Regions from separate parts of the Streptomyces sp. NPDC101393 genome, predicted to be linked through region 2. Evidence: riboswitches for the same ligand, from Rfam matches in the RefSeq annotation. Region 2 holds a riboswitch; each other region holds the start of a gene.
The links. Region 2 has a riboswitch for cyclic di-AMP ahead of ACIRQ7_RS26710 (transglycosylase family protein). Riboswitches for the same ligand answer to the same signal wherever they lie in the genome.
Positions count from the first base shown of each region.

Region 1: linked by a shared signal. The riboswitch ahead of ACIRQ7_RS19830 (M23 family metallopeptidase) and the one ahead of ACIRQ7_RS26710 (transglycosylase family protein) in region 2 are both predicted to bind cyclic di-AMP.
Region 3: linked by a shared signal. The riboswitch ahead of ACIRQ7_RS04465 (NlpC/P60 family protein) and the one ahead of ACIRQ7_RS26710 (transglycosylase family protein) in region 2 are both predicted to bind cyclic di-AMP.
Region 4: linked by a shared signal. The riboswitch ahead of ACIRQ7_RS10010 (C40 family peptidase) and the one ahead of ACIRQ7_RS26710 (transglycosylase family protein) in region 2 are both predicted to bind cyclic di-AMP.

Region 1 covers NZ_JBIWNU010000005.1:714,424-721,577, forward strand. Annotated here, with positions in the region: gene ACIRQ7_RS19820 (PP2C family protein-serine/threonine phosphatase) at 143-1,282, shown strand; gene ACIRQ7_RS19825 (DUF2332 family protein) at 1,336-2,658, opposite strand; cyclic di-AMP (ydaO/yuaA leader) riboswitch at 3,045-3,178, shown strand; gene ACIRQ7_RS19830 (M23 family metallopeptidase) at 3,190-4,434, shown strand; gene ACIRQ7_RS19835 (aldo/keto reductase) at 4,717-5,730, shown strand; gene ACIRQ7_RS19840 (hypothetical protein) at 5,903-6,205, opposite strand; gene ACIRQ7_RS19845 (very short patch repair endonuclease) at 6,478-6,864, opposite strand; gene ACIRQ7_RS19850 (PrsW family intramembrane metalloprotease) at 6,934-7,154, opposite strand, start outside.
Region 2 covers NZ_JBIWNU010000008.1:423,793-430,946, reverse strand. Annotated here, with positions in the region: gene ACIRQ7_RS26730 (exopolyphosphatase) at 144-1,085, opposite strand; gene ACIRQ7_RS26725 (DUF501 domain-containing protein) at 1,082-1,624, opposite strand; gene ACIRQ7_RS26720 (septum formation initiator family protein) at 1,692-2,144, opposite strand; gene eno (phosphopyruvate hydratase) at 2,286-3,566, opposite strand; gene ACIRQ7_RS26710 (transglycosylase family protein) at 3,845-4,504, opposite strand; cyclic di-AMP (ydaO/yuaA leader) riboswitch at 4,512-4,681, opposite strand; gene ACIRQ7_RS26705 (transglycosylase family protein) at 4,943-5,971, opposite strand; gene ACIRQ7_RS26700 (cytochrome P450) at 6,246-7,154, opposite strand, start outside.
Region 3 covers NZ_JBIWNU010000001.1:1,040,399-1,047,552, forward strand. Annotated here, with positions in the region: gene pcrA (DNA helicase PcrA) at 1-2,036, opposite strand, end outside; cyclic di-AMP (ydaO/yuaA leader) riboswitch at 2,333-2,519, shown strand; gene ACIRQ7_RS04465 (NlpC/P60 family protein) at 2,527-3,690, shown strand; gene ACIRQ7_RS04470 (hypothetical protein) at 3,850-4,203, opposite strand; gene ACIRQ7_RS04475 (NlpC/P60 family protein) at 4,555-5,679, shown strand; gene ACIRQ7_RS04480 (GNAT family N-acetyltransferase) at 5,739-6,584, shown strand; gene ACIRQ7_RS04485 (alpha/beta hydrolase) at 6,579-7,154, opposite strand, start outside.
Region 4 covers NZ_JBIWNU010000003.1:25,123-32,276, reverse strand. Annotated here, with positions in the region: gene bioB (biotin synthase BioB) at 1-701, opposite strand, end outside; gene ACIRQ7_RS10035 (8-amino-7-oxononanoate synthase) at 847-2,076, shown strand; gene ACIRQ7_RS10030 (helix-turn-helix domain-containing protein) at 2,102-2,992, opposite strand; gene ACIRQ7_RS10025 (ATP-binding protein) at 3,266-3,694, shown strand; gene ACIRQ7_RS10020 (LysR family transcriptional regulator) at 3,704-4,621, opposite strand; gene ACIRQ7_RS10015 (LysE family translocator) at 4,695-5,357, shown strand; gene ACIRQ7_RS10010 (C40 family peptidase) at 5,406-5,879, opposite strand; cyclic di-AMP (ydaO/yuaA leader) riboswitch at 5,883-6,048, opposite strand; gene ACIRQ7_RS10005 (hypothetical protein) at 6,365-6,673, opposite strand; gene ACIRQ7_RS10000 (ATP-dependent Clp protease proteolytic subunit) at 6,680-7,154, opposite strand, start outside.

The sequences.
Region 1 (7,154 bases), on a different contig from region 2:
CCGATGCCGGGGCGGGCGGGCGACGGGGGCCCGCCTTTCTCATGACCCGACCGGACCCCGAGGATTCGCCGCCCGACCGCGCAGCGGAAAGCCTTGGGTGGTCGAGTGCGCGAGGGGCGGGAGTGGGAAGAGGCCGGTGCGGATGCTTCGAGGCGGGAGTAACCGCGCGGGCGACGGGGAGCGGCGTGCGCGCCGCGACCGGATGTCGCCGTTCGGTCGCCGCCTGGCCCGCTGGCTCCCCGCCATCCTGGTGGTCGGCGGCTTTTTCTTCGACGTCACGACGCCGAGCCGCTATACCGCCGCTCCGTTCTTCTCCGCGGCCCCTCTGGTCGCCGCGCCCCTCTACTCGCTGCGGGGTACCGCCTTCACGGCGCTCGCCGCGCTGGCCGGCGAGGTCCTGGTCGCGAGCTATCACAGCTCCCAGGACCAGCGGGAGTCGATCACCGAGGTCCTCACGGTCTTCGTCGTCGCCGTGCTGTCGCTCGGCATCAACCGGGTCGTGCGGAGGAGCGACGCCCGGCTGGCATCGGTGCGGGATGTCTCGGAGGCCGCCCAGCGAGCCGTGCTGCCGCTGCCGCCCGACCGGCTCGCGGGGCTGTGCATCGCCGCCCGTTACGTGGGCGCGCGGGTGGACGCGCAGATCGGCGGCGATCTCTACGCGGTGCAGGACACCCCGCACGGCGTACGGCTGATCGTCGGCGACGTACGGGGCAAGGGCCTGGAGGCGGTCGAGGCCGCGGTGATCGTCATCGGCGCCTTCCGCGAGGCGGCGGAGCAGGAGGCGACGCTGGAGGCGGTGGCGGGCCGGCTGGAGAGGGCCCTCCAACGGGAGGGCGGGCGGCGCGAAGGGCTCGACCGGTTCGAGGGGTTCACCACGGCCGTACTGGCCGAGATTCCCTCCAAGGAACACTCCGTGCTGCGCGTCCTCAACCGCGGCCACCCGGCGCCGCTGCTGCTCGCGCCGGACGGCGGCCTCCGTGAGCTGGCTCCTGTATCGCCCGCCCTGCCGCTGGGGCTGAGCGACGTGGCGGGGTGGCCGGACCGGGCGGACGAGACGTTCTTCCCCGCCGGATCCCTGCTGTTGCTGTTCACGGACGGGGTGACCGAGGCCCGCGATCTGGCGGGCCGGTTCTACGACCCGCAGGCCCGGCTGCGCGGACGGCACTTCGCGGGGCCCGACGACCTCCTGGACACCCTCTCCGCCGATGTGGCGCGGCATACGGGCGGGCTCCCGGTCGACGATATGGCGCTGCTGGCGGTCCAGCGGCCGTTGGGTGGCTGAGGGCAGGCCGGATCCGGGACGTCGTTCCAGGGCCTGGCATCTCGGCTCAGGTCCTAGTCGTCGAGCTGAGCGGTCCGGTCCTCGCTCCGGTCCGCCGCGCCTGCGCTCTTCTCCTCCTGGAGCCAGTACAGGGTCTGGCCGTATTGGCCGTATTGGCCGTATTGGCCGTATTCGCCGTGCGGGCTGTCTCCGCCTTCCTGGCCGAACCGGCCGTCCCGGCCGTACGCGTCGGCTCGGCCGGCTTCGCTGTACCGGCCCGTGAGCGCGACCGGGTGCTCGTCCAGGGCGAGGGTCAGCAGGTGGCTGTCCTCCGGCCGCAGGGACCGGTGCGCCGGCGCGGTGATCCACGGCAGCACGGTGTGGTGCTCGTGGGAGATCCAGTGCCCGGGGCTGGGCCGCGCGGCGAGCAGGGACCGTACGACGCGGGCGAACTCCTCGCGGCGGGCGGGCGGAAGGGAGCCCAGCGCGGTGGTGTGGAAGACGACGAGCGTCGCCTCGGGCGGCGCCTCGGCGGCGAGCGCGGGCAGCTCGTCGACCGGGTCGCCGCGCCGGATGCGGGGGCGGGGGAACGGCCGTACCGCTTCGACGGCCGCCGCGAGCCGGGCCGCGCGCTCGCCGTCGCCCGGCCAGACGAGGGCCTGCAGCCAGCGGAGATCGTCGGCGTCGGCGACCGGGTCGAGCGGGTCGGGGCCGATACCCGCGCGCCAGACGACCTCGGGGGCGGCGAAGGGTCTCCCCGCCTCCTCGACGGCCGCCTCGGCAGCCGTCCCGAGCGCCGTTGCCCCAGCCGTCCCGGCAGGCGCCCGGACCGCTCCTGCCGGCTCCCCGTTCGTACGGCAGGCGAACGTCACCGGGCTCTGCGGGGCACCGCTGATCACCCCGTCGTCGTACCCGGCCGAAGAGCGATCGTGGTGGCGGTAGCGGTAACGGTCGGGGTGCAGGCACAGCCCCGCCGAGGTGCCGATCTCCAGCAGCGCGAGCGGCTGCGGCAGCCGGGCGAGCAGCGGCAGCAGGGTGGCGCAGCGGGCCGGTTCGTCGGTACGGGCGGAGCGCCGCATGATCACCGCGCGGACCTCGTCCCAGTGCCGGATCGTCCACTCGCGCCAGCGTCCGTACGCGGCCTCGCCGTGCGGCCCCTGCTCGGCGTGCGGGCCGTCGAGATAGCGGACGGCGGCCAGGAGGAGGTCCGGCTGCTGCTTGTCACCAACGGGCAGCGCCCCGGACAGCAGGTCGCAGTACTCGGCGTCCTGGCTGATGCGTGCGGTCAGCTCCTCGTGGGCGGGAGAGCGCCCGCGCGCCTGCCACCAGGAGAACTCCGCGTACCGATCCGCCACTGCCTGCGCGTTGGTGACCACGTTGACGACGTTGACGACCATGATCCGACGTTACTGCTCTCACTCTCCGTAATTGATGGGCACCCCTCCGCATAACGACTCATGCACAATCGCCGCGGGGCCGTTTGGCGAGCCGCGGCCAACTCGCCCGGTTTGGCGTGCCAGTGGGCGCATAAGTCCACGCCAAAGCTTGTGCGCAATACCTGTTGTTTCGCGGGAACGCTTGGAATTCGGATGCCATCTCTATTACTGTCCGATAACGCAGCGCGGTCGTCCCAGCCGTCGCAAGTGGCGGCACCGCGCGGCCAACGCCGAATCCCGCATGCGCACTTCCCGCACCACAGGTCACTCTCCACGTCATTCGTCACGCCACCCGTCTGCGTCACGCCACTCGTGCACGTCAGACAGCTCATGGATGTCTGCACCTTCTGGGAACTGCGCCAAGGGAACCGGGGAACCACCACCTTGGGGTGAATCGGACGCCTCTCGCCGGAGGCGCCCGTAGGAGACCTTCCTGCTCCGAACCCGTCAGCTAACCCGGTAGGCGTGAAGGAAGGAAAGGAGTGCGCCCCCGTGGCGTCCAACAGGCCTGCCCCCGAGGCTCCGTCCGGCTACGACCTCGATGACCGAGGCCCCTTCAACGCCTCCTTCCACGGCGCCGCACCCGGCCTCGGCCTCCATGACGACGATGTCGCCACGGGCAATGGCAATGACGAGGGTGCTGACGGCGGGTCGCTGGGGGAGTGGAATCCCACCGAGGAGTCCCTCCGCCCCGTCCGCGGCAAGCACAAGGTGATCAAGCAGCGCGGCGGACTCGCCCGCAGCGGCACGGTCCTGGGCGTCGGCGTCATCGCGGCGGTCGGCGCCGGCGGAATGGCGACGGCCGAGGACCGCCCGCCGGCCCCGATCTCGATGCCGGACCTCGGCGGAATGGCCGACGACCTGGCCGACAAGATGCCGGACGCCGCGTCCCTCCCCGGAATCGGCACCCTCATATCCGACTCCGACTCGGAGGCCGACTCCGACGCCGGCCCGGATTCGGGTACGGACGCCGAGCCCGGCTCCGGCACCGCTGCCGCCGCAGGCCCCGACTCCGCCACCGCTGCGTCACCTGCCGCCGCCGGCCCGCTCTCCCGGGCCGGCCTCAGCCAGGACGAGGCCGCAGGGGGCAAGGACGCCGGCGAGGCGCTGCGCCACCGCATCCTGCAGCAGGCCGACGCGCAGCAGGGCGCCGCCGAACAAGAAGCGCGCGAGGCCGCGGAAGCGGCCGCCATCAAGCAGGCCGAGCAGGACGCGGCCGCGAATCATCAGCAGGCCGAGCAGGACGCGGCCCGCAAGAAGGCGGCCGAGGTGGAAGCCAAGCGCAAGGCCGAGGAAGCAGCCCGCGAGAAGGCGGAGGCCGAGCGCCTCGCCGAATTGGCGAAGAGCTTCCTCGCGCCCGTCTCCTCGTACACCCTCACCGCGAGTTTCGGCCAGGCCGGCGACCGCTGGTCGGCGGACCACACGGGGCAGGACTTCGCCGCACCCACCGGCACCCCCGTCAAGGCGGTGCACTCCGGCACCATCACACAGGCGGGCTGGGCCGGCTCGTACGGCTACCGCGTCGTCCTCACCCTGGACGACGGCACCGAACTCTGGTTCTGCCACCTGTCCTCCATGGTGAAGACCTCCGGCAAGGTCAACACCGGCGACGTCATCGCCCGCGTCGGCGCCACCGGCAACGTCACCGGCCCGCATCTCCACCTGGAGGTCCGCCCGGCGTCCGGCGACCCGATCGACCCGATGCCGTGGCTGCGCGACCACGGGGTCAACGTCTGACGGACTCGGAGGCGATGTCTGACGGTCCCGGGGACGATGTCTGACACCGACGGGTGTCAGCGTCTGACGGCCTCGGGGTCGATGCCTGGCACCGATGGGGCAGCGTCTGACGCCCGCGGGTCAACGTCTGACACCGACGGGTCAGCGCCTGACGCCCGGGGGCCGAGGTCTGACACTCACGGGTCAACGTCTGATGCCGACTGGCCCGGGACGACCGCTGTCATGTGCGGTGTTGGGGGCGGCGGGGGAATATCTCCCTCCGCCCCGACGCTGCAACCACGCATGACCGCCACACACTCCACCGGCCCGGCCACGCCTTCCGGAAGCTCCGGCATCCCCGGAAGCGCAAGCCCCTCCGGCACCGCCCGCAAGCCGCTCGGCTCGCTCTCCGTCTCGCCGCTGTCCCTCGGCGGCAACGTCTTCGGCTGGACGGCCGACGAGGCGGAGTCCTTCGCCGTACTCGACGCGTATGTGGCCGGCGGCGGCAACTTCATCGACACCGCCGACGTCTACTCCGCCTGGGTGCCGGGCAACAAGGGCGGCGAATCCGAGACCGTCATCGGCAACTGGCTGGCCGCGCGCGGCAATCGCGACGACATCGTCATCGCCACCAAGGTCGGCGCCCACCCGGACTTCAAGGGCCTCTCCGCCGCCACGATCAAGGCCGGCGTCGACGCGTCGCTCGCGCGCCTGCGCACCGACCACATCGACCTCTACTACACCCACTACGACGACGAGTCGGTCGAGGTCCCGGAGTTCCTCACCGCCCTCGACGACCTCGTCCGGGCCGGCAAGGTCCGCGAGATCGCGGCCTCCAACATCTCCGCCGCGCGCCTGAGCGAGTCCCTGGACTTCTCCCGCCGCGAGGGCCTGGCCCGCTATGTCGCCCTCCAGCCGCACTACAACCTGGTCTCCCGCGACACCTACGAAGGCGAACTCGCCGACGTGGCTGCCCGCAACGGTGTGGCCGCGGTCCCGTACTACGCCCTCGCCTCCGGCTTCCTGACCGGCAAGTACCGCCCGGGAACGGCCGTCGACAGCGCCCGCTCGTCGAAGGCCGGCGAGTACTTGGCCACCGACCGCGGCCCGCGGGTCCTCGCGGCCCTCGACGAGGTGGCGCAGGCCCACGCCGCCGAACTCGCCACCGTCGCCCTCGCCTGGCTCGCGGCCCGCCCCACGGTCATCGCCCCGATCGCCAGCGCCCGCACGGCCGCCCAGCTCCCGTCCCTCCTCGCCGTCGCGGACCTCACCCTCACCGAGGCCGAACTCACGCTGCTGAACGAGGCATCCGCGTAGCAACCTGCCGCCCACTCTGCACGTACGGGCACGCGACGCCGGCGGGCACGCCACGATGGTGGGCACGCCGGGGGGCGCGCCAGACCTGCGGGCACGCCACACCTGCGGACCCGCCACACGTGCGGGCACCAACCGGGGGTCGGGTCCACGCGGCCCGGCCCCCGACCCGCCCCTACGGCCGGCGGTCGACCGCCACCCAGGAGGCGAGCGCCACCCCACCGGCCACCGCGCACACCGAGGGCCACGCCCCGATCTTCTTCGCCAACGGATGCGACCCGGCGAACGCCGCCACGTAGGCCCCACTGAGCGCGGCCGCCGCAGCCCCACCGGCCTTCCGCTGCCACCCCCGCGCCGCCACGGCCCCGGCCGCCGCAAGCGCCACCCCACCCAACGGCCGCTTCTTCGTCCAACGGGCGACGCCGTAACCGGCCACCAGCCCGCCTGCCGCCACCACACCTGCCGGTACGCCGACCATCTCGGAAACCTCCACATCGCGGACAAAGACCGTCACCGAGCCTACGCGCGGGCCCCATCGGCGGATCGGCGCGGCCGTCCGGGGAGAGCGAGACGCGATCGGCGACGTGTGGGGTGGGGGAGGGCGCACTGAAGACATCCGCGGACGCGCTCTTCACGGGATGGGCCGCGAAGAACAAGGCCACCCTGCCGCACAGGCCCGATCAGGACCCTGCCGCGCGAGCCCGATCAGGACAGCGGGAGCCCGATGCCCGAAAGCCGCACCCCGGGTGTTCAGCGACGGCGCCGCTGTACGGCGGCGACCTCGTCCGTCACCCGCCCGGCGACCGTCGCCGGGTCCTCGTGTTCCCAGAAGCGCAGAACCGTCCAGCCTTCCTCCACGAGATGCTCGGTCGTCTCACGGTCACGGGCGATATTGCCGTCGAGCTTCTTGCGCCACCAGTCGGCGTTGGCCTTGGGACGGGTGGCGTGTTCGGGGCAGCCGTGCCAGAAGCAACCGTCGAGGAAGATCGCGATCTTGCGTCCGGGGAAGGCGATGTCGATGGTGCGGCGGGGGTAGCCGGGCACGCGGCGTTGCAGTCGATACCGGAGACCGGACGCGTACAGCAGACGTCGTACGGCCATCTCGGGTCCGGTGTCCCGACGGGCCTGGAGGCTCATGCGAGCGGAGACGCCGGGGGACGAGGGCGTGGCGGGCACAGGGCCATTGTGCCGGCGGGCCAGGAGCGCTCAGTGGTTCCGGTCGCCCGGAGGAGATGCCGGGGACGTCGGCTGTGGTGGGACCGCTGCCCCGAACCTGCTCGCCCACGCCCCCTCCAGCGCCGCCCGTCCCCACTCCCGGTGGTGCCACAGGGCCAGCAGCAGTTGCTGTTCCCGGGTGGTGAAGTCCGGTCCGGGGCCGGTCAGGTGGGCGCGGCGGCGGTGGAAGGAGAGGGCGGTGGCGAGGGCGG
Region 2 (7,154 bases):
CCCGCTCAGAAGTCCGTGGTCAGCGGGGCGATTCGGGGCTCGGCGGAGGGGGCCGGACACGGGAAAACGAAAGGGCCGGCGCGCCTCCCGGGGATGCCCCCTGGCAGCGCGCCGGCCCCTGCCCGTTCACCGGCCCGTATCCCTCAGGCGATGCTCCAGGCGATCCCGTCCAGGATGTCGTGCTCGCTGACGACGACCTCCTCGGCGCCCGTCCGCTCCATGATCGACAGGAGGACGAGGGCGCCCGCGGCGATGACGTCGACCCGGCCCGGGTGCATGACGGGGTTCGCCGCCCGCTGCGCGTGCGTGGACGCCACCAGGTCGCCGGTGATCTCGCGGACCCTGGCCAGCGGGATCCGGGAGTGGTGGATGGCCTCGGAGTCGTAGCCCGTCAGGCCCAGCGCGATGGCGGCGATCGTGGTCACCGAACCGGCGAGGCCGACGAGGGTGGCGGCCTCGGCCAGCGGCACCGCCTCCTCGGCGTGGTCCAGCGCCCTGGCGATGTCGGCCTTTATGGCGGCGATCTGGTCCGGGGACGGCGGATCGGTGATCACGCCGTCGCGCAGCAGATGCCGCTCGGTCATCCGCACGCAGCCGACGTCCACCGAGCGGGCGGCGCGGACCGCGTCGCCGCCGAGGACGAACTCGGTCGAGCCGCCTCCGATGTCCACGACGAGGTACGGGAGTTCCAGGTCGGCGCGGCCGGTGAGTTCCTTGGTGGCGCCGGTGAAGGAGAACTCCGCCTCCTGGTCACCGGTGATCACCTCGGGCTCGACACCCAGGATGTCGACCACGCCGCGGACGAAGTCGTCGCGGTTGTCCGCGTCCCGCGACGCGGACGTCGCCACGAAGCGGACCCGCTCGGCGCTCAGTTCCTTGATCACCGCGGCGTACTCCCGGCAGGCCGCGAAGGTGCGCTCCAGCGCCTCGGGCGCCAGCCGGCCGGTGCGGTCCACGCCCTGGCCCAGCCGGACGATCTGCATCCGGCGGTCCAGGTCCTTCAGCTCCCCGGTCTCCGGGTCGGCGTCCGCGACCAGCAGCCGGATGGAGTTCGTACCGCAGTCGATGGCGGCGACCCGCTTCACTTGGCGTCTCCTTCGGCGGTGTCCTGGCAGAGGGTCACGCAGGGCCCCTTCCGCCACCACTCCGGCAGCATCGCGATCGCCTCGTCGCCGAGCGGGTTGACGCCCGGTCCGGCCGCGAGGGAATGGCCGACGAGCACGTGCAGGCACTTGACCCGGTCGGGCATCCCGCCCGCGCTCGGGAAGCCCTGCAGCACATCGATGGCGTCCCGCCGCCGGATGTAGTCCTCGTGGGCCGCGCGGTAGGCGGCGGCCAGCTCGGGGTCGCTCGCCAGCCGCTCGGTCATCTCCTTCATCACGCCGTTGGCCTCCAGCGTGCCGATCGCGGAGGCCGCGCGCGGGCAGGTGAGGTAGTAGAGCGTGGGGAAGGGGGTGCCGTCCTCCAGGCGCGGCGCCGTCTCGACGACGTCCGGCTGCCCGCAGGGGCAGCGGTGCGCGATGGCACGCAGCCCGCGCGGCGGGCGGCCCAACTGCTGCTTGAAGGCGGCGATGTCCGCGGCGGTGGGCTCGGTGGGCTCGGTCTGGGGCGGGGCGGTGTCCATGTGCGCTTTCGGTGAGGTGAGTGGTGCGGAGGGGGCGGGAGTGCGGTGCGGAATCCCGGCGTACGGGCTACCGCTTGTCGGCGGAGTCGACGCCGTCCCACAGGTTCTCGTACCAGGGGCGCTGTGCCGTCGGCGGCCCCTTCTTCGCTGTGGCCGTGCCGGAACCGTCCTGGACGATGTATCCGGTCTCCCCCGGCGCGACGAAGTGCAGATGCCGCCGGGCCTGCTGCCGGACGTACTCCGGATCCTGCCAGCGGGACTTCTGGTCGCGCAGCCGGTCCAGCTCCCGGCCGGCGGTCTCGGCTTCGCGACGCTGGTCGGTGATGTCCGAACGCTGCGAGATGTACTGCCTTATGGGATAGGCGAGCGCGACGACGAGCGAGCACATCACCATGGCCAGCAGCGCGGCGCGTCCGGTGAGGCGGTTGCGGCGGGGCTGCCGGGCACGGTAGACCCGGGCGGCCGCCTGCTCTCCGAGCGCCTTGAGCCGGGTCGCGGTCGAGAACCGGTCCGCGGGCACATCGCCTCCCCTGTGTCGCCGGCTTGAGAACCTACGCGGGGGCCCTGCTCCGTGCCGAGCTCTTCGGAAGCAAAGCCGTCCCCGGCAACGGTACGGGACCGTTGCCGGGGACGCTTCGAGGTGCGGCGGAGCCGCTGCCGATCAGCTCTTGAAGCGCGGGAACGCGGAGCGGCCGGCGTAGACCGCGGCGTCGTCGAGGATCTCCTCGATGCGCAGCAGCTGGTTGTACTTGGCGACGCGCTCGGAGCGGGCCGGGGCGCCGGTCTTGATCTGGCCGCAGTTGGTGGCGACGGCGAGGTCGGCGATGGTGACGTCCTCGGTCTCACCGGAGCGGTGCGACATCATGCACTTGAAGCCGTTGCGCTGGGCCAGCTCGACGGCGTCCAGGGTCTCGGTCAGCGAGCCGATCTGGTTGACCTTCACCAGCAGCGCGTTGGCGGAGTTCTCCTCGATGCCGCGGGCCAGGCGCTCGGGGTTGGTGACGAAGAGGTCGTCACCGACGAGCTGCACCTTGGCGCCGAGCTTCTCGGTGATGACGTTCCAGCCGGCCCAGTCGTCCTCGAACAGCGGGTCCTCGATGGACACGAGCGGGTAGTCCGCGACGAGGCCCTCGTAGTACTCGGTCATCTCGGCGGCCGAGCGGTTCTTGCCCTCGAAGGCGTACGAGCCGTCCTTGTAGAACTCGGAGGCGGCGACGTCCAGCGCGAGCGCGATGTCCTGGCCCGGGGCGTAACCGGCCTGCTTGATGGCCTCGAGGATCAGGTCGAGGGCCTCGCGGTTGGAGCCCAGGTTCGGGGCGAAGCCGCCCTCGTCGCCGAGACCGGTGGAGAGGCTGCGCTCCTTCAGGACCTTCTTGAGGGTGTGGTAGACCTCGGCGCCCCAGCGCAGCGCCTCGGAGAAGGACTCCGCGCCGATCGGGGCGATCATGAATTCCTGGATGTCGACGTTGGAGTCGGCGTGCGACCCACCGTTGAGGATGTTCATCATCGGGACGGGCAGGACGTGCGCGTTCGGGCCACCGAGGTAGCGGAACAGCGGGAGGTCACTGGCCTCGGAGGCGGCGTGCGCGACGGCGAGGGAGACGCCGAGGATGGCGTTGGCGCCGAGCGAGCCCTTGTTGTCCGTGGCGTCCAGGTCGAACATCGCCTGGTCGATCAGCCGCTGCTCGGTCGCGTCGTAGCCGACGAGCTCCGGGCCGATCTGCTCGATGACGGCCAGGACGGCCTTCTCCACGCCCTTGCCCTGGTAACGGCTCGGGTCGCCGTCGCGGAGCTCGATGGCCTCGAAGGCGCCGGTCGAGGCGCCGGACGGCACGGCGGCACGGCCCGTGCTGCCGTCGTCGAGGCCGACCTCGACCTCGACCGTGGGATTACCTCGCGAGTCGAGAATTTCGCGGGCTACGACGACGTCGATGGACGGCACGTTGTCTCCTTCGTGGGTGTCTGGAGTTGCAGCACGAGCCTAACGGGCTCGGGCCGATCCGCTTGCCCTCGGCCCGCTCAGCGGGACGAAAAGAGGCCCAAAGGCCCAGTTCACAGGGCGTATGGCGCATTGTTCGCGGAACGGGAAATCTCGAACTGAGCGGCCGGTCACGGGGCTGCGGGGCGCGCGGCCCGGGGAACGGAGAAGCCCCGCCCGGCGCGTCGGGGGTCGCGCCGGGCGGGGCCGTCTCACGGGGTCCCGATGAGGGGGACGACGGCTCAGACGTTGAGCTGCTGGCCGGGGAAGATCAGGTTCGGGTTGCCGCCGATGACGGACTTGTTCTCCGAGTAGACGGACTTCCAGTCCTTGCCGTGCGCCTTGGCGATCTTGGCGAGGGTGTCGCCGGCCTTCACGGTGTAGTTGCCGGAACTGTTGGACTTCTTCGGCGCGGGGGTCCGCTCGGGCGCCGGGGCCTCCTTGGCCTCGGGCTTGGCCGGGGCCTCCTGCTTCGGCGCGGAGTCGGTCTTCGCGTCGTTGCCGGAGGTGTCGACGTCGGCGGCGGGGCCACCGGAGGTCAGGTTGCCGGCGCCGGCGCAGGACCAGGCACCCGGGCCCTGGATGGCGAGGAGCTTCTCGGCGGCGGCTATCTGCTGGCTCTTGGTGGCCAGGTCGGCGCGGGCGGCGTACTGGGTACCACCGGCGGCGGCCCAGCTGGAGTTCGAGAACTGCAGGCCACCGTAGTAGCCGTTACCGGTGTTGATCGACCAGTTGCCGCCGGACTCGCACTGGGCGACCTGGTCCCAGGTGGAGACGGAGGCGGCGGAGGCGGAAGTGGCGCCCATCAGCGGGACGGCCACGGCGGCACCGGCGATACCCGCGAGGGTGGCGACGCGGACGGCCTTGGACGGACGACGGTGCTTGCCCTTGATGATCAGCATGGTTCGTTCGTTTCCTCACCGACGCCTACGAGGTGAGCTGTCGGGTTCGGGCCATGTGAGTTGCCCGGCCGTGTGTGCATGACACATGGCTTCACCCCAAGCCGGTTGACCCGCTTTCGCGGGTGGGGCCGGCACTTACCTTGGGTCCCCCGCTCCTGCCTTCGGCGCTTGCGCGTCGACTGCCTCCGACCGCCGGCAGGATTCGGCGATGCGATCGAAGGGCCCGCTTTGGCGAGCGGTCCTGACGTTAAGCAGGAACCCCCTTGGTGTTCAAACCCCACCTTCTGAACCAAGTTGACCCTTTTTGATCACGGGTTGCTCACATTTCCGCAGGTGGCACCCGGTATCGAATCGGGCGGCAGGTCGGACACCACGCCCCGGAACGAGATCCATGTCTCACTTTCCTCAAATGGGGCGAAGGTGTCCGAACTCCCCTTCTCAGTTCCCCAGATTGAGCAGCTGCCCCGGGTGGATCAGGTCCGCGTCGTCGCCGACGACGTCCTCATTGCGGTCGTACAGCGCGGTCCACCCGCCGGCCAGCTCATGGCGCTCGGCGATGGCTGACAGGCTGTCACCCGCACGCACGGTGTACTCGCCGTCGGCCGGCTCCGTGCGGTGCGCGTCGTCGCCGCGCGAGGCGTGCCGGCCCGACGGCCGGTCCTCGTCGCCCGAGCCGCCCGCGTCCGCGTCGCCCCGGCCGGCGCTCTTGCCGTCGCTCTTGTCCTCATCGGCGTCGTCGCTGCCGCCGCGGTGCTTGCCCTTGGTGGGTGTCTCGCTCGGCTCGCGGTCGGCGGAGCCGGAGTCGGAGGGCGAACCGCTCTCCCCGTCACCACGACCGCTGTCTTCCCCGCGGTCGTCCCCGCGGTCGCTGCCGTCGGTCCGGTCCCCGCGGTGGTCGCCCTCGTCGTCGCCCGGCGTCGCGGAGTCGGAGGGCTCGTCCGCCTCGGGCGCGTCGGAGGAGTCCGTGGGGTCGGTCGGTTCGAACGGGTCCGAGGCCTCCGGCGCGGGCGTCCCGTCGGAGGTGTCCGACGGGTCGGGGTCGTCGGACGACGAACCGGACGGGTCCCAGGGGTTCGAGGAGTCGTCGGTGTCCGAGGACTCCGACGGGTCGGGACGCGGGCTGCTGGTGCCGCCCGGGTCGACGCTCGGCGCGCGGCCGTCCTGGGTCAGCCCGGCGTTCACCGCGCAGCTCGGCCAGGCATCGGGGCCGAGGTCGTCGAGGATCGCCTCGGCCACGGATATCTGCTGGGAGCGGCTGGCGTAGTCGGGGCGCGAGGCGTAGGTCGCGCCGCCGTGGTCGTCCCACATGTCCTGCGTCAGCTGCAGGCCGCCGTAGAAGCCGTTGCCCGAGGCCGAGCTCCACACCCCGCCGCTCTCGCACTGGGCGACGCGGTCCCAGGTGGCGGTGTCGGCGGCGTGTGCGCTGCCCGCGCCGAGCAGGGGCAGCGCGATGGCCGAGCCGGTCACTCCCGCCGTGACAAAGATGGCCGGTGCTTGACGGGGGCGCCGGTGTCGGCCGTTCCCGGAACGCATGCGGTTGCCTTTCGAGCGGCGGTTGAGTTGTCCGTACGCCGATGCGCGGAACGCACCGTTGGACGGGTGCATCGTGCCATCGCTTCGGCCGATCGGGTGAAGCATGTCGATCGTGGGTGGAAAGGTAGCCGGGGTTACGGGTAGTCACAAGCCGGTGTAGTGGAGATCACGTAAAGGTCACGCGTCAGGAGGTTTGCCTGATGGCGCATCAGTCGTCGTCGGTCTGCGGGCCCCTCGGCGCGGGGGTGAACTCCACCGGCAGTGACCGCAGTCCGCGCATGATGAGCCCGCCGCGCCAGCGCAAATCGTCCGGATCCGCCGCAAGCCGGAGGTCCGGGAGCCGGGTCAGCAGCGTCGCGAGGGCGGTCTGCCCCTCCAGCCGGGCCAGCGGCGCGCCGAGGCAGTAGTGGATGCCGTGTCCGTATCCGAGGTGCTGGTTGTCGCGCCGGGTGAGGTCGAGGGTGTCCGGCTCGGCAAACCGCTCCGGGTCGCGGTCGGCGGCGGCCAGCACCACCAGGACCGGGTCCCCTTCGGCGATCCGCTGCCCGCCGAGCGTCAGGTCCTGGGTCGCGAACCGCCAGGTCGCCAGCTCGACGGGACCGTCGTACCGCAGCAGTTCCTCGACGGCGGTGGCCAGCAGCTCGCTGTCCCCCGCCGCGATCGACTTCTGCAGCAGTTCGCGCTGGGCGGGGTGGCGCAGCAGCGCGTAGGTGCCGTTGCCGATGAGGTTGACGGTGGTCTCGAAGCCGGCGAAGAGCAGGATGAACGCCATCGCGGCGACCTCGTTCTCACTGAGGTGCTCGCCGTGGTCGGAGGCCCGGATCAGGGCGGAGATCAGGTCCTCGTCGCCGTCCGCCCGCTCGCTCAGCGTTTCGCGCTTACGGTGGATCAGCTCGGCGAGGTAGCCGCGCATCTTCTTCACGGACTTCGCCACGCCGCCGCGCGGACCGCCGCTCTGCCCGGCCTTGGTGTGCCGCAGCATCATCCCGGCCCAGTCCCGGAAGTCGTCCTGGTCCTCGCGCGGGACGCCGAGCAGATCGCAGATCGCGTAGATGGGGAGCGGGAAGGCGAACTCGTGGAGGAGGTCGGCCTCGCCCCGTTCGGCGAAGCCGTCGAT
Region 3 (7,154 bases), on a different contig from region 2:
CGGGCGCGGGTGATGCCGACGTACGCGAGGCGGCGCTCCTCCTCCAGCTCCTTGGTCTGTCCCAGCGAGCGCATGTGCGGGAAGACGCCGTCCTCCAGGCCCGTCAGGAAGACGACGGGGAATTCGAGGCCCTTGGCGGTGTGCAGCGTCATCAGGGTGACGACGCCGCTGCCGTCCTCCTCCTCGTCCGGGATCTGGTCGGAGTCGGCGACGAGGGCGACCTGTTCGAGGAAGTCGGAGAGGGTGCCGGGACTCTCCTCGCCGCGGTCCTGCTCGAACTCCAGGGCCACGGCGGCGAGTTCCTGGAGGTTCTCGATGCGGGTCTCGTCCTGCGGGTCGGTGGAGGCCTGCAGCTCGGCGAGATAGCCGGTGCGCTCCAGGACCGCCTCCAGGACGGTCGCGGGGCCCGCGCCGGATTCGACGATGGTGCGGAGCTCCTCCATCAGGACGTTGAACCGCTTGACGGCGTTGGCGGAGCGCGCGGCCATGCCGTACGCCTCGTCGACCCGGCGCAGCGCCTGCGGGAAGGTGATCTTCTCGCGCAGGGACAGGGCGTCGATCATCGCCTCGGCGCGGTCGCCGATGCCGCGCTTGGGGACGTTCAGAATCCGGCGCAGCGGGACGGTGTCCTCCGGGTTGGAGAGGACCCGCAGGTAGGCGAGGACGTCGCGGACCTCCTTGCGCTCGTAGAAGCGCACGCCGCCGACGACCTTGTAGGGCAGCCCGACCCGGATCAGGATCTCTTCGAAGACGCGGGACTGGGCGTTGGTGCGGTAGAAGACGGCGACGTCGCCGGCCCTGGCGTCGCCGGCGTCGGTCAGCCGGTCGATCTCGTCGGCGACGAACTGGGCCTCGTCGTGCTCGGTGTCGGCGACATAGCCGGTGATCTTGGGGCCGGCGCCGGCGTCCGTCCAGAGGTTCTTGGGGCGGCGGTTCTCGTTGCGCTCGATGACGGCGTTGGCGGCGGAGAGGATCGTCTGCGAGGAGCGGTAGTTCTGCTCCAGGAGGATCGTCGTCGCGTCCGGGTAGTCCTCCTCGAACTGGAGGATGTTGCGGATCGTGGCGCCGCGGAAGGCGTAGATCGACTGGTCGGCGTCGCCGACGACGCACAGCTCGGCGGCGGACTCATGGGGGCCGACCAGCTCGCGTACGAGGGTGTACTGCGCGTGGTTGGTGTCCTGGTATTCGTCGACGAGGACGTGCCGGAAGCGGCGGCGGTAGTGCTCGGCGACATCCGGGAAGGCCTGGAGGAGATGGACCGTCGTCATGATGATGTCGTCGAAGTCCAGGGCATTGGCCTCGCGCAGCCGCGACTGGTACATCGCGTACGCCTGGGCCAGGGTCTTCTCGAAGCCGTCGGCCGCGGTGCCGGCGAAGTCCTCCTCGTCGATGAGCTCGTTCTTGAGGTTGGAGATCTTCGCGCTGAAGGACTTGGGCGGGAAGCGCTTGGGATCGAGGTCCAGGTCCCGGCAGACGAGCGCCATCAGCCGCTTGGAGTCGGCGGCGTCGTAGATCGAGAACGACGAGGTGAAGCCGAGCTTCTTCGACTCGCGGCGCAGGATGCGGACACAGGCGCTGTGGAAGGTCGAGACCCACATGGCGTTGGCGCGCGGTCCGACCAGCTCCTCGACGCGCTCCTTCATCTCGCCCGCGGCCTTGTTCGTGAAGGTGATCGCGAGGATCTGGCCGGGGTGGACATGGCGCGAGCCGAGCAGATGCGCGATGCGGTGGGTCAGCACCCGGGTCTTTCCGGAACCGGCGCCGGCGACGATGAGCAGCGGGCCGCCGGTGTGCACCACGGCGGCCTTCTGTTCGTCGTTGAGCCCGTCGAGGAGCGCCGCGGGATCGACGGCCGGGCGGGGGGCGCCGTCGCGGTAGTACGGCTCCCTGGGCGCGGGCGCGTCGAAAGCGCCGCCGAAGAGGTCGGCCGGCACCTCCTCCGCGGGCGGGCCGTGCTCGTCCTCGGGAGGGGGCGGGGGCTCCTCACCCTTGGGGCCGAGGTCCGCCAGGAAGCTGTCGTCAAAGAGGCTGCTCATCGCCCACCGAGTCTAGAGCGCCCCACTGACAGCCCGCGCCGGAGTCGCCGATACCGGTCGCGGACGTGGAGAGGCGCCGTCTGCCGGAGCGGACAAGGGGGGTTCACCGTCCGGAACCGGCCGCACCGCTCTCCGTCACGTAACCGAATCCGACATCTGGCGCAAGTGCCCCCGCATCGCGTTCAGGTCACGAAAAGGTTTCGGGCAAATCGAACATCAGCCTTCACAGGAGCCACACGAGTTGGCTACCGTGCACGCTCAGGCAGCCCGCATCCCCGCGGACGAAAGCGTCAGCACGGGCCGCCACGCCGAGTCCGTTCCTGCCACGAAGGCAGCCGGAGCCGGGGACCCACCAGCACCACCGGGGTGAATCGATCCGTACAGCCGTCGCCAGCGGCGGTACGGACCGTAGGGCAAGCCTTCCGTCAGCGACACCCGCCCGAACCCGACAGCTAACCCGGTAGGCGGTCCACGGAAGGAGTCGCCGGCCTTGGCGTCGCATCGCAAGCCGCGCACCCGCGTACTCACCTCGCCCGGAAGCCGTCGTACGGCCGCCGGGCTCACCACTGCTGCCCTCGCCTCGGTCACGCTGCTCTCGCAGTCCGCCGATGCGGCCCCCAGGGCGCCCAAGCCCGGCATCGAAGAGGTCAAGAAGAAGGTCGACGACCTGTACCACCAGGCCGAGGTGGCAACGGAGAAGTACAACGCCACCAAGGAGAACGCCGACGAGCAGCGCGACAAAGTCAACGGCCTTCTCGACGCCGCGGCGAAGCGTGCCGACAAGATGAACGAGTCCCGGCGCCAGCTGGGGACCTACGCCGCCGCGCAGTACCGCACCGGCGGCATGAACCCGACCGCGCAGCTGATGCTCGCCAAGGACCCGCAGCAGTTCTTCGACCGCAGCCACCTGATGGAGCGGCTGACCGGCCGGCAGAAGCAAGCCGTCAGCGACTATCAGGAGCAGCAGTCGGCGGCGGCGCACCAGCGCGCCGAGGCGACCCGCAGCCTGGAGCGGCTGCAGGATTCGCAAGTGTCGCTGAAGGAGTCCAAGGCGTCGGTCCAGGGCAAGCTCGCCGAGGCCCGGCAGCTGCTGTCCCGGCTGACCGCCCAGGAGAAGGCGCGCCTCGCGCAGTTGGAGCGCGAGAAGGAGGCGGAGGCCAAGCGCAAGGCCCAGGAGCAGGCCGAGAAGGAGCGCAAGCAGCGCGAGGCGGACCAGAAGCGGCAGGGCGGCGGACCGGGCGACGGTTCCTCGGACGGCTCGGCCGGCGGGTCCGGCGGCGGTTCGACCGGCGACGGCCAGACCTCCTCCAAGGCCGCGAAGGCGCTCGCCTTCGCCCGTGCCCAGATGGGCAAGCCGTACGTCTGGGGCGCGACCGGCCCCAACTCCTTCGACTGCTCGGGTCTGACGCAGGCGGCGTGGAAGGCGGCCGGGGTCGATCTGCCGCGGACGACCTGGGATCAGGTGAAGACCGGCGAGCGGGTGGCCACCAAGAATCTGCAGCCGGGTGACCTGGTCTTCTTCTACGACGACATCAGTCACGTCGGGATGTACATAGGCGGCGGCAAGATGATCCACGCTCCGAAACCGGGCGCCAGCGTCCGCGAGGAGTCGATCTACTACATGCCGATATACGGGAGCGTCCGCCCGGCCTGAGGGCCCGCCCGCTCCACGGGGGCCGCGCTCCCGCGGCCTCCCCCTGAGTCCACCCCCCACACGGCCACCCCCCACGGCCACCCCCCACAGGCCACCGCGCGGTCATCGCCTCCGGAGTCCGGAGTGCGCCGACCGCGCGGTGTGCCGTTTTTGGGGTCCTCAGGTCCAGAGGACCGCGATGAAGATGTTGGCGACCGTGAGCAGGCCGACGGCGCCGAAGAGCGCCTTGTCGACCTTCTCCTCGTCCCGCTTGACGTAGACCAGCGCCAGGATGACCACCAGGACGGCCAGCTTGATGCCGATCTTGAGGTTGTTGACCGGATGGTCGTCGGCCTGGTTGAGGCCGACGAGAACGATGCCGGTGACCAGCATCGTCAGCGCGCCGTGCAGCATGGCCGGCACGAAGCGGGCGCCGCCGGCGCTCATGGCCTTCATCTGGGTCAGGAAGCCGCCCAGCAGGGAGGCGATGCCGATGATGTGCAGACCGACGAAGATATTGGTTACTACGTCCATAGTGCTGGATCGTATCCGCCGCATAGCACGGGCCTTCAGGCAGGGCGCCCGCAATCGCCGCATCGGTCAGGACATGCCGGTCCCGGGCCTCGCCGGCGGTGACCGGGCGAGCATTCACGTAACGGAAGCGGCCGAAAGCGACCAGTGCCGGGCAAGTGAAGGCTCCTTGGTGACACCCAGGTTTAGCGTCCTCCTCCAGGCGGCCGACTCCCCGCCGTTGCCGGCATCCGTCCGGTGACGGATCGGACGCCGTGCCGGGCCCGGCGGTGGCCCGCCCCCTTGCCAGGGGCCGCCGCCGGGCCCCTCGGGACCACGGACCAGCCGGGCCATGCACGGCCCGCAGGGAAGGAAGTGACGGCCCCAGTGGCGTCGCACCGCAGGACCACGCAGCATCCGCTCGCCCCGTTCGCGCTGCCCGGCGTCGGCGCCCGGACCGCACGCACGGCCCGTACGGCCGCCACCCTGGCCCTCGCCGGGGCCGCCACGGCCGGCGCTTTCGACGGCACCGGCCAGGCCGCTCCCCGCCCCGCACCCGACCAGGTCAAGCACCAAGTCGCAGCGCTGTACCAGGAGGCAGAGGTGGCGACGCAGAAGTACAACGGCGCGAAGGAGCAGGCCGATACCGCGCGTGCGGAGCTGAGCGCGCTGCAGGACGAGGCCGCCCGCCGCACCCGGAAACTGAACGCCGCACGGGCCGAGCTGGGCACCATGGCCGCGACCGAGTACCGCTCGGGCGGCGTCGACCCGACCGTACGGCTGCTGCTCTCCGCCGACCCGCAGCGCTATCTGGACGGCGCCACCGTGCTGGAGCGGGTGGGCAGCCATCAGGCGACCGCCGTGGCCGGGTACGCGCGCCGGCTCGGCAGCGTCCGCCAGATCCGCGAACGCGCCGAGGCGACCACGGAGCGGCTGGTGCGCACCGAGTCCGCGCTCAAGAAGCACCGGGTCACCGTGGTGCGGAAGCTGGACTCCGCCGAGCGGCTGCTGGACCACCTGACCGACGAGCAGCGAGCGCGGATGGCGCGGGCCGCCGGCCAGGACGGCCACGCCGACCGCGGAACGGGCCGCGACGGCCCCCAGGGCGACCTCGTCAGCTCCCTTACAGGGGCGCCGGCAGCGGCCCCCGGCTCCCGCGCCGCCCGCGCTGTCTCGTTCGCCCGCGGCGCGATCGGCAAGCCCTACATCTGGGGTGCCACGGGACCCTCCGGGTTCGACTGCTCGGGGCTGACCCAGGCCGCCTGGAAGTCCGGCGGCATCTCGCTGCCCCGCACCACCTACACCCAGATCAACTCGGGACAGCGCGTCGCCAGGTCCGAACTCGCCCCCGGTGACCTGGTGTTCTTCTACTCCGGCATCAGCCACGTGGGCCTCTACATCGGCGGCGGCAAGATGATCCACGCCCCGCACCCGGGAGCGCCCGTACGGATCGCGCCGATCGACGAGATGCCGTTCGCGGGAGCCAGCAGGCCGGCGTGACCACCGGAGCGCGGCCTAAAGCGCGGCACGGCCGGGCGGGCGCCTTTAGGCTCGGCCGGGTGACCAACTCCTGCGCCGACGGGGCGCGTTCCGACTCCGGGGCCCGCTCCGGGGCCGTCTCCGGCTTGGGCTTCGGCTCCGGCTTCGACTTCGCGGCCGGGGCCGGCACGGGTTCGGGATCCGGCACCGGTTCCCGGTCCGGCGCGCTCCCCGCCGTCGTCCACGCCTGGGTGGACGGCTGGGCCCGCGCCCGCGGCACGGACGCGCCCCGGCAGGTCCCCGGCGGGTTCCGGATCGAGGTCGGGCGGCCGCACCACCTCGCGCGCTACGTCCTGCCGACCGCCGACCCGGCCGTCCTGCGACGGCTGGTCGACGGCATCACCACCCCCGGCCTCGGGCTCAAGGTCTGCGCACCACGCGAAGCGGTCGCGCCCGCGCTGACCCCGGCCTGGGAGATCAGCGACCCGCAGTACCTGATGACGTCCCCTTTGGCGGTGCCGCCGACGCGCCCCCTCGCACCACCGCCCGGCTACCGGCTGGACGTCTCCCACCAGGACGACGGCACCCTCGACGCCCGCGTCCTGGCCTGCGAGGAGACGGGGTCGGCCGACTCCGGGGCGACCCCCGTGCCCGCCGCGAGCGGCCGGGTCGCGCTCGTCTCCCCGACGGGGCACCGCGGCGCGTACCGCCCCTCCGCCGTCTTCGACATGATCGGGACCGACGCCGCGCACCGGCGCCGCGGACTGGGCCGGGTCGTGATGGCCGCACTCGCGGCACATGCGGTCGAACTCGGCGCCGTGGAGGGTGTGTTGGTAGCCAGTCCGGACGGCCGTGAACTCTACCGCGCCCTGGGCTGGCGGCTGCGCGCGCCGGTCACGGCAGCGGTCATCCCGGCGCGCTCATGACCTGAGCTGGTGGCCCAACCAGCGGAAGACCTCCGGCACCTGCTGCTTCCACACCGCCGTGGTGTGGCCGCCGGCGCCGGCCGCGATCTTCCGTACGGTGACCGTCGTCGGATTCTGCGCCAACTGCCGCAGCCCGATGCCCGCCTGGTATCCGTCACCCTCCGCACCCGACACATACAGCGCCGTACGCGGCGGCTTCCCGGCGGCATTGGCGGACCGCAGAATGTTCATCGGGTTGGAACGGACACGCTGCTCGGGGTCCTTGCCGGCGAGGGAGTCGCGCTCGATCGCCGGGTCGTTGTAGCCGGACATGGCAACCGCTGCCCGGTAGCGGTCCGGATGCGCCAGGGCGAGCTTCGCTGCGCAGTGGGCGCCCGCCGAGTAGCCCGCGAGGGCCCACGCGTCCGGCGCGTCACCGGCCCGGAAGTTGTCGATGACCATCCGGCGTACGTCGACCGTCAGCCAGCTGTCGGCGTTGACCTTGCCCGGGAGGTTGACGCACCCGGTGTCGGCGCCACTGAGGACGTTGGTCCGCGGCGCCACCAGGATGAACGGTGCGATCTCACCGCG
Region 4 (7,154 bases), on a different contig from region 2:
TTGACCGGGACGGAGTCGGGGTCCAGGTCGCGCAGCGCGAAGACCACGTCGACGAGGTCCTCGTCCGTCTCGCCCATGCCGGCGATCAGCCCGGAACACGCCGACATGCCTGCCGCCTGGGCCTGCTGGACGGTGGAGACGCGGTCGGCGAAGTCATGGGTGGTGCAGATGTCGCCGTAGGTGGCTTCCGAGGTGTTGAGGTTGTGGTTGTACGCGTCGGCGCCCGCCTCGCGCAGCCGTCCGGCCTGGCCGTCGCTGAGCAGACCGAGGCAGGCGCACACCTCGATGCCCTCGTTCTGCTCCTTGATGGCGGAGATGGTCTGCGAGACGCGGTCGACGTCCTTGTCCGTGGGGCCGCGGCCACTGGCGACCAGGCAGACGCGCTTGGCGCCGCCGGCCACGCCCGCGGCGGCCGCCTTGGAGGCGTCATCGGGCTTGATCCAGGTGTACTTGAGGATCTCGGCCTTGGAGCCCAGCCGCTGGGAGCAGTACGAGCAGTCCTCGGGGCACAGGCCCGACTTCAGGTTGACGAGATAGTTGAGCTTGACCCGCCGCCCGAACCACTGGCGGCGTACCTTCCCGGCCGCGGCCACCACATCGAGCAGTTCGTCGTCGGACGTCGCCAGCACGGCGAGCGCCTCTTCGCGGGTCGGCAACTCACGTCGCAGCCCCTTGTCCACCAGTGTGTTCAGCAGGTCCATGGCGTTGATCCTTGCTTACGCCACCGCCCCCGGCCAAGGAGGATTCCCACAACGACGACGGATCGGGGTGTGTGTATCGCCACACCGTGGCCTGGCGGAACGACCGCTAACGTCTATCGACAGCCAACAATCGAGAAGGATGCCGATGCTGCAGGACTCCGCCCCGCCGCAGGTCCACGACGCCCTGCCGGCACCGCCCGCGCTGCCGGGCCAGGGGGCCCCGCGGGATGTGCGCGGTGCGGCCTTCGACTGGATCGACGCGGCGGGCGCCGAGCGCCGGCGCGCCGGTCTCGTCCGCACCCTGCGGCCCCGTCCCGCGGAGTCCCCGCTGCTGGATCTGGCGAGCAACGACTACCTGGGGCTGGCCCGCCATCCCGAGGTCACGCGGGGCGCGGCACAGGCCGCACACCGCTGGGGCGCCGGCGCGACCGGGTCCCGGCTGGTGACCGGGAGCACCGAGCTGCACGCCCGGCTGGAGCATGAACTCGCCGAATTCTGCGGCTTCGAGGCGGCTCTGGTGCTTTCCTCTGGTTATGCCGCGAACCTCGCGGCCGTCACGGCCCTCACCTCAGACGGCACCCTCATCGTCTCCGACGCCGGCAACCACGCCTCCCTGATCGACGGCTGCCGCCTCTCCCGGGCCCGCACCGCGGTGGTCCCGCACGCCGGTCCGGAAGCCGTACGCACGGCGCTGGCCGGGCACGACGGGCGGGCACTGGCGGTCACCGACTCGGTGTTCTCGGTCGACGGGGATGCCGCGCCGCTGCCCGCCCTCGCCGAGGCCTGCCGGGCGTACGGCGCCGGGCTCGTCGTCGACGACGCGCACGGGCTGGGGGTGCTGGGCGAGGGCGGACGCGGCGCACTGTCGGCCGCCCGGCTCGCCGGCGACGGCGATGTGGTGGCCACCGTGACGCTCTCCAAGTCGCTCGGCTCCCAGGGCGGCGCCGTGCTGGGCCCGGCCCGGGTCATCGAGCATCTGGTCAACACCGCCCGGTCGTTCATCTTCGACACCGGACTCGCGCCGGCGGCCGTCGGTGGCGCGCTCGCGGCGCTCCGGCTGCTGCGCCGCGAACCGCAGCGCGCGGCGCGGGCCGGGGAGGTGGCCAGGGCGCTGCACGGCAGGCTGACGGCGGCGGGCCTGACGGCGGTCCGGCCGGACGCCGCGGTGGTCTCCGTACGCGCTCCGTCCCCGGAGCAGGCGGTGCGCTGGGCCGCCGACTGCCGCGAGGCCTCCCTCCAGGTGGGCTGCTTCCGTCCGCCGTCCGTGCCCGACGGGATCTCCCGGCTGCGGCTCACCGCCCGCGCGGACCTGACGGACGCGCAGATCGACGAGGCCGTCGGCACGATCGTGGCCACGGCGCCCGACCGCCGCTGAAGGGCGGTGCGCCGGCCGGGCGCTCTCATCCGCTGCCGTCGTCCCGCTGGAGGCCCGCGAACCGGGCCAGGACCTCACGCGATTCCGCGTACGGGAGGGCGTCCGCGCGCAGAGTGGCGAAAGCGTCGCCGTACGCCCTGAGTTCTTCTTTCCGTGCGAGATGGAGACTGCTCACCAAATGGTCGAGAACGACCACATCCAGGTCCGGGGTGAGCGGAAAGGAGAGGATGACGAAAGGCCCGGTGATGCCGATATGGGGACCCGCGGAAAACGGCATGATCTGTAAACGGATATGCGGCAGCCGGGACATCTCCAGAAGATGCCGCACCTGGGCGGCCATCACCTCGGGACCGCCCACCGGCCGCCGCAGCACCGCCTCGTCCAGCACCGCCGACACCTCCAGCGGACGGGAGCCCCGCAGCACCGACTGGCGCGCGATCCGCACCTCCACCAGGGCGTCGATCTTTTCCTGCGGCAGCCCGGTCAGCGCGGCGGCGGTGGCCGCACGGGCGTAGTCGGGGGTCTGCAGCAGCCCGGGAACCACCATCGTCTCCAGGGTACGGGCGTGTGCGGCCTCCGCCTCCAGACTGAGGAAATCGCGGTAGGCGGGCGGCAGCAGCTCGCCGTAGGCGTGCCACCACTCCCGGCGGGCCGCTGTGCGGGCGCCGCGTGCGCCGCGCCCGCACAGCGCCGTGAGGAGCGTGCGCAGCGCGTCGTCGGTCACGCCGTACGCGTCGAGTAATCGCTCCGCGTCGGAGGGGCGCAGCCCGCTGCGGCCGGTTTCGATGCGGCTGACCTTCGACTGGTGCCAGCCCATCAGCCGGGCCGCCTCACCGCTGGTGAGCCCGGTGAGGGACCGCAGGCGCCGTAACTCCGCGCCCAATTTGCGGCGGCGCACCGCGATTCCGTTGTGCATACAGCCTCCTGGCGAGGGAAGCCTCGCGCGTGGGTTCCGGCGTCGGTCCTGGTTTCGGATCCGTGCGCTCAAATACGTTCTCGCGTAGCAGAGTTCACCGCTTCGAGCGACAGATTTATATATATCTTGGTGGATCGACCACCACACCGGCAGCTTGGGTGGCACTCTGGCGCAAAGCAGTATTCCGAGGCCGAAACGGTGTCCCGACCGGCATCTCGATTTCCCGGCGGATGCGCCGGAATCGGACCTCGGCGGGAAAGGGACGGCGTCGCGATGGCAGACCACCAGGAATCCTCACTCACACTGCCGAGCGACCCGGCCTCGGTCATCGTCGCGCGAAGACATGTACTGCGAGTGCTCGGCGAATGGGGCCTGCCGGCCGACACCGGGACCGCCGACGCCGTCCGCCTGATCGTCTCCGAACTCGCGACCAACGCCGTCCAGCACACCTTCGGGCAGTCACCGACGTTCACCGTCGACATGCGGCTGGAGCGCGATGAGCAGCTGCGCATCGGCGTCACCGACAGCTGTCCGCGCTGGCCCCAACGGCTGCCGGCCGCGGTTCAGCAGGACAACGGCCGGGGCATGGTCATCATCCGCTTCCTCGCCGCGGAATCCGGCGGGCGGCTCACGGTCGTGCCCACCGCGTCCGGCGGGAAGACCGTGTGGATCGCGATGCCGTGGACCCTCGTGCTGCCCTGAGCGCGCGCGTCACTGCGCGGGGGAGTGCCGGGTGAACGCCCCGTGCAGCAGGGCCCGCAGGGTGTCGGCCGCCGGGGTGCCGCCGCCGGGGCGGTAGGCGATCGAGATCGTACGGTGCAGCTCGGCCCGGTCCAGGTGGCGGATCCCCAGCGGGGTCACCGAGCCGGTGGCCATCATCTCCGGCACCACCGCCACCCCGAGCCCCGCACTCACCAGCGCACACACCACCGCGTAGCTCGGCGATTCACAGCGCACCGCCACGCTCGCCCCGGCCGCCGCCAGCGCCTCCTCCACCTCGCGCCGGTTGGGGTTGGCCGGCGCCATGCTGACCAGCGGCTGCCCGTCGAGTGCGGCCAGCGGCAGCCGCCCGCTCCCCGCCGAGAGGGCGTGCCCGGGGGCCGTCACGAGCACCAGCTCCTCGGTCAGCAGCGGCTCCAGCCGCACCCCGTCCGGGACGGACGACACCTCGCCCGGCACATACGCATGCGTCAGCGCCAGATCCACCTCGCCGAGCGCCACCGCAGCCGTCCCCAGCGGCGGTACGTACTCCGTGACGCTCAGCTCCACATCGGGGTGCGCCCGCCGGAACGAGCTGAGCGCGGGCGGCAGCAGATGCGTCCCGGCGGTCATGAACGTGCCCACCCGCAGCCGGCCACCGGACAGCCCCGTCAGCCGGGACAGCTCGTGCCGGGCGAGATCCAGCTCGTCCAGCACCCGCCGGGCCCGTACGAGCAGCAGCTCCCCGGCCGCGGTCAGCCGCGCGCCCCGGTGGTGGCGCACCAGCAGTGCCGCCCCGGCCTCCCGCTCCAGCTTGGCGAGCTGCTGCGAGAGCGCGGGCGCGGTGTAGCCCAGCCGGGCGGCGGCGCGGGTGATCGACCCGGCCTCCGCCACCGCCACCAGAGCAGCGAGCCGCGTGGGGTCGTACATATAAGAACCTCTTCAGGCAGACCAAGAAGATTGCCAATACCCATTAAAGGCTCCGACCGGCGAAGCTGGCTGCATGGACGGACAGCTGATCGCCTTTTCCGGAGTCGCCGCGGGCATGGTCGCCATGCCGGGCGCGGACTTCGCGGTCGTGGTGCGCAACGCCCTCGACTCGCGCCGGGCGGGGGTGGCCGCCGCGGTCGGCGTCGCGGGCGGACTGCTGGTGCACACGGCGCTCGCGGTGGCCGGGCTCGCGGCCGTCCTCGTCGCCGTACCCGCGCTCTTCGGTGCGGTCCAACTCCTCGGCGGAGGCTACCTGTTGTACCTGGGGTCGCGCGCGCTGATCGCGGCGGCCCGCCGCCCGGCGGCAAGCGGGGACGCCGAGTCCGCCGGGCAGGACGGCGGGGACGCCGCGGTGCCGGCGCACCGCCTCGGCACCGCGGCGAGCCTGCGCCAGGGCTTTTTGGCCAATGCGCTCAACCCCAAGGCGCCGGTGCTCTTCCTCAGCCTGCTCCCGCAGTTCGTTCCCGCGGACCGGCCCGCGCTGCCCCGCACCTTGCTGCTGGCAACGATGGTCGTCGCCATGGCCCTGGTGTGGTTCCCCGCCGTCGCCCTCCTCGTCGACCGGCTGGGCAGCCTGCTGCGTCGCCCCACGGTCGCCCGCGCACTGGAGGCCACGACGGGCGCGCTGCTGACCGTGCTGGGCGGCGTCCTCCTGGTGGAGTTGGCGCTGGCCTGATGACCGGCGCCCGCGCCGTCAGCACCGCACGCCCCGCCGCCCGTACGGTCAGCCGACCCGTCCGTACGACACCGAGCGGCTCCAGATCTTCTCCAGCCGCACCACGGTGCCCGGCTTCGGCGCATGCCAGACCTGGCTGCTGCCCGCGTAGATGCCGACGTGGTAAATGCCCTTGCCCGCATGGAAGAAGACCAGGTCACCGGTTCTGCGGGAGCCGGCCGGCACGTGCCGGGTGCGACGGTACTGACCGGTCGCCGTACGGGGCAGGGCCTTGCCCGCCCGCCGGAACGAATACAGCATCAGCCCCGAACAGTCGAAGCGGCGTGGTCCTATGGCGCCGTACTGGTAGGGGGAGCCCTCTTTGGAGGCGGCGATCCGCAGCGCCTTGGCCGATACGGCTGCCGCGTCGGCGCCCGTGGTCCCTCCTGGGGCGAGTGTGGTGCCCGCGACGGTGGCCAGGGTGAGGGCGGAAACGATGCCGGCTCGTGCCAGCAGATTCGGCACATACATGCGCATGGTCATGCGCGACCCTTCGTCAGCCGCCTGCGAAGGATGACCTGTCGGGTTCGGGCAGGCGAAGATGCCCGGCCTTGCGTACGGCTTCACCCCAAGGAGCCCGTCGGCCGTGGCGGCCGTGGCCCCGTCGTGCTCGGGTCCTCCGCTCCTGCCGATCCATCAGCGTCGACCGGACATCCGGGACGGCGGCAGGATAAGGCGCCCGTCCGGACCGCCCCGTCGCTGTGGCGGGGTCTTGTCGTCGGAGGGATCGTTACGCACCGCGCACCCGAAATCCGAGTTGAAAATGCCCTATGTGAGATTCGCCACATTTGGGCTGATTGGTTACAAACGTCCCTTTTGGGGTAGTTCGAAGGGGGCTTCCGGCCCCGGGACCAGCGGCGAAACATGAAGTGCCGCACGAAGTGCGTGCGCCCAACGCAATTCGCCGCCCCCATATGGCAGGCACGGACGCTACGCCGTACGTGCGGGCCGGACGGGACTGTGTCGCCTCAGATGTCGGGCGGCGCCGGGACCGTCAGCAGGCGGGTGCGGCGTTCACCGCCCAAGACCCGCAGCGCGCGGGTCAGTGTCGCCGCATGCAGTTCACTCTCGCCGCGGTCGTGCATCACGGTCAGCGCATCACGCAGCGCGGTGGCTCTGCCGACCAGGGCCTGGGCGGCCCGCAGGCTGCTGTAGGTGCCGTCGCAACGGGCCGGGTTGATGCGGCCGAGCAGGTCGATCACCTCCAGATAGCGGTCGATGAGATCTCCCTCGGCCCGCGTCAGCGCGGGCAGCGGCGGCAGTTCGGGGGGTAGCATCCGGGCTCACCGCGCGCCGGGCGACGGCTGCTTGCGGGTACGGGTGAGCGCGTCGATCAGGCCGTATTCCTTGGCGGCCGGGGCGTCGAAGATCGTGTCGCGCTCGATGTCGGCCGCGATCCGTTCGCGGGACTGCCCGGTGTGCCGCGCCAGCATCTCTTCCAGCAGGGCGCGGGTGCGCAGCAGTTCGTCCGCCTTGATCTGCAGATCGGTGGCCTGGCCCTGCACCGGTTCGCCGAACGAGGGCTGATGGATGAGGACCCGGGCGCCCGGCAGGGCCAGCCGCTTTCCGGGGGCGCCGGCGGCCAGCAGGACCGCCGCGGCGGAGGCGGCCTGGCCCAGGCAGACGGTCTCGATGTCGCAGGAGACGAAGCGCATCGTGTCGTAGATGGCGGTCATCGCGGTGAACGAGCCGCCGGGAGAGTTGATGTAGAGCGAGATGTCCTGGTCGGGCGCGGCGTGTTCGAGATGCATGAACTGG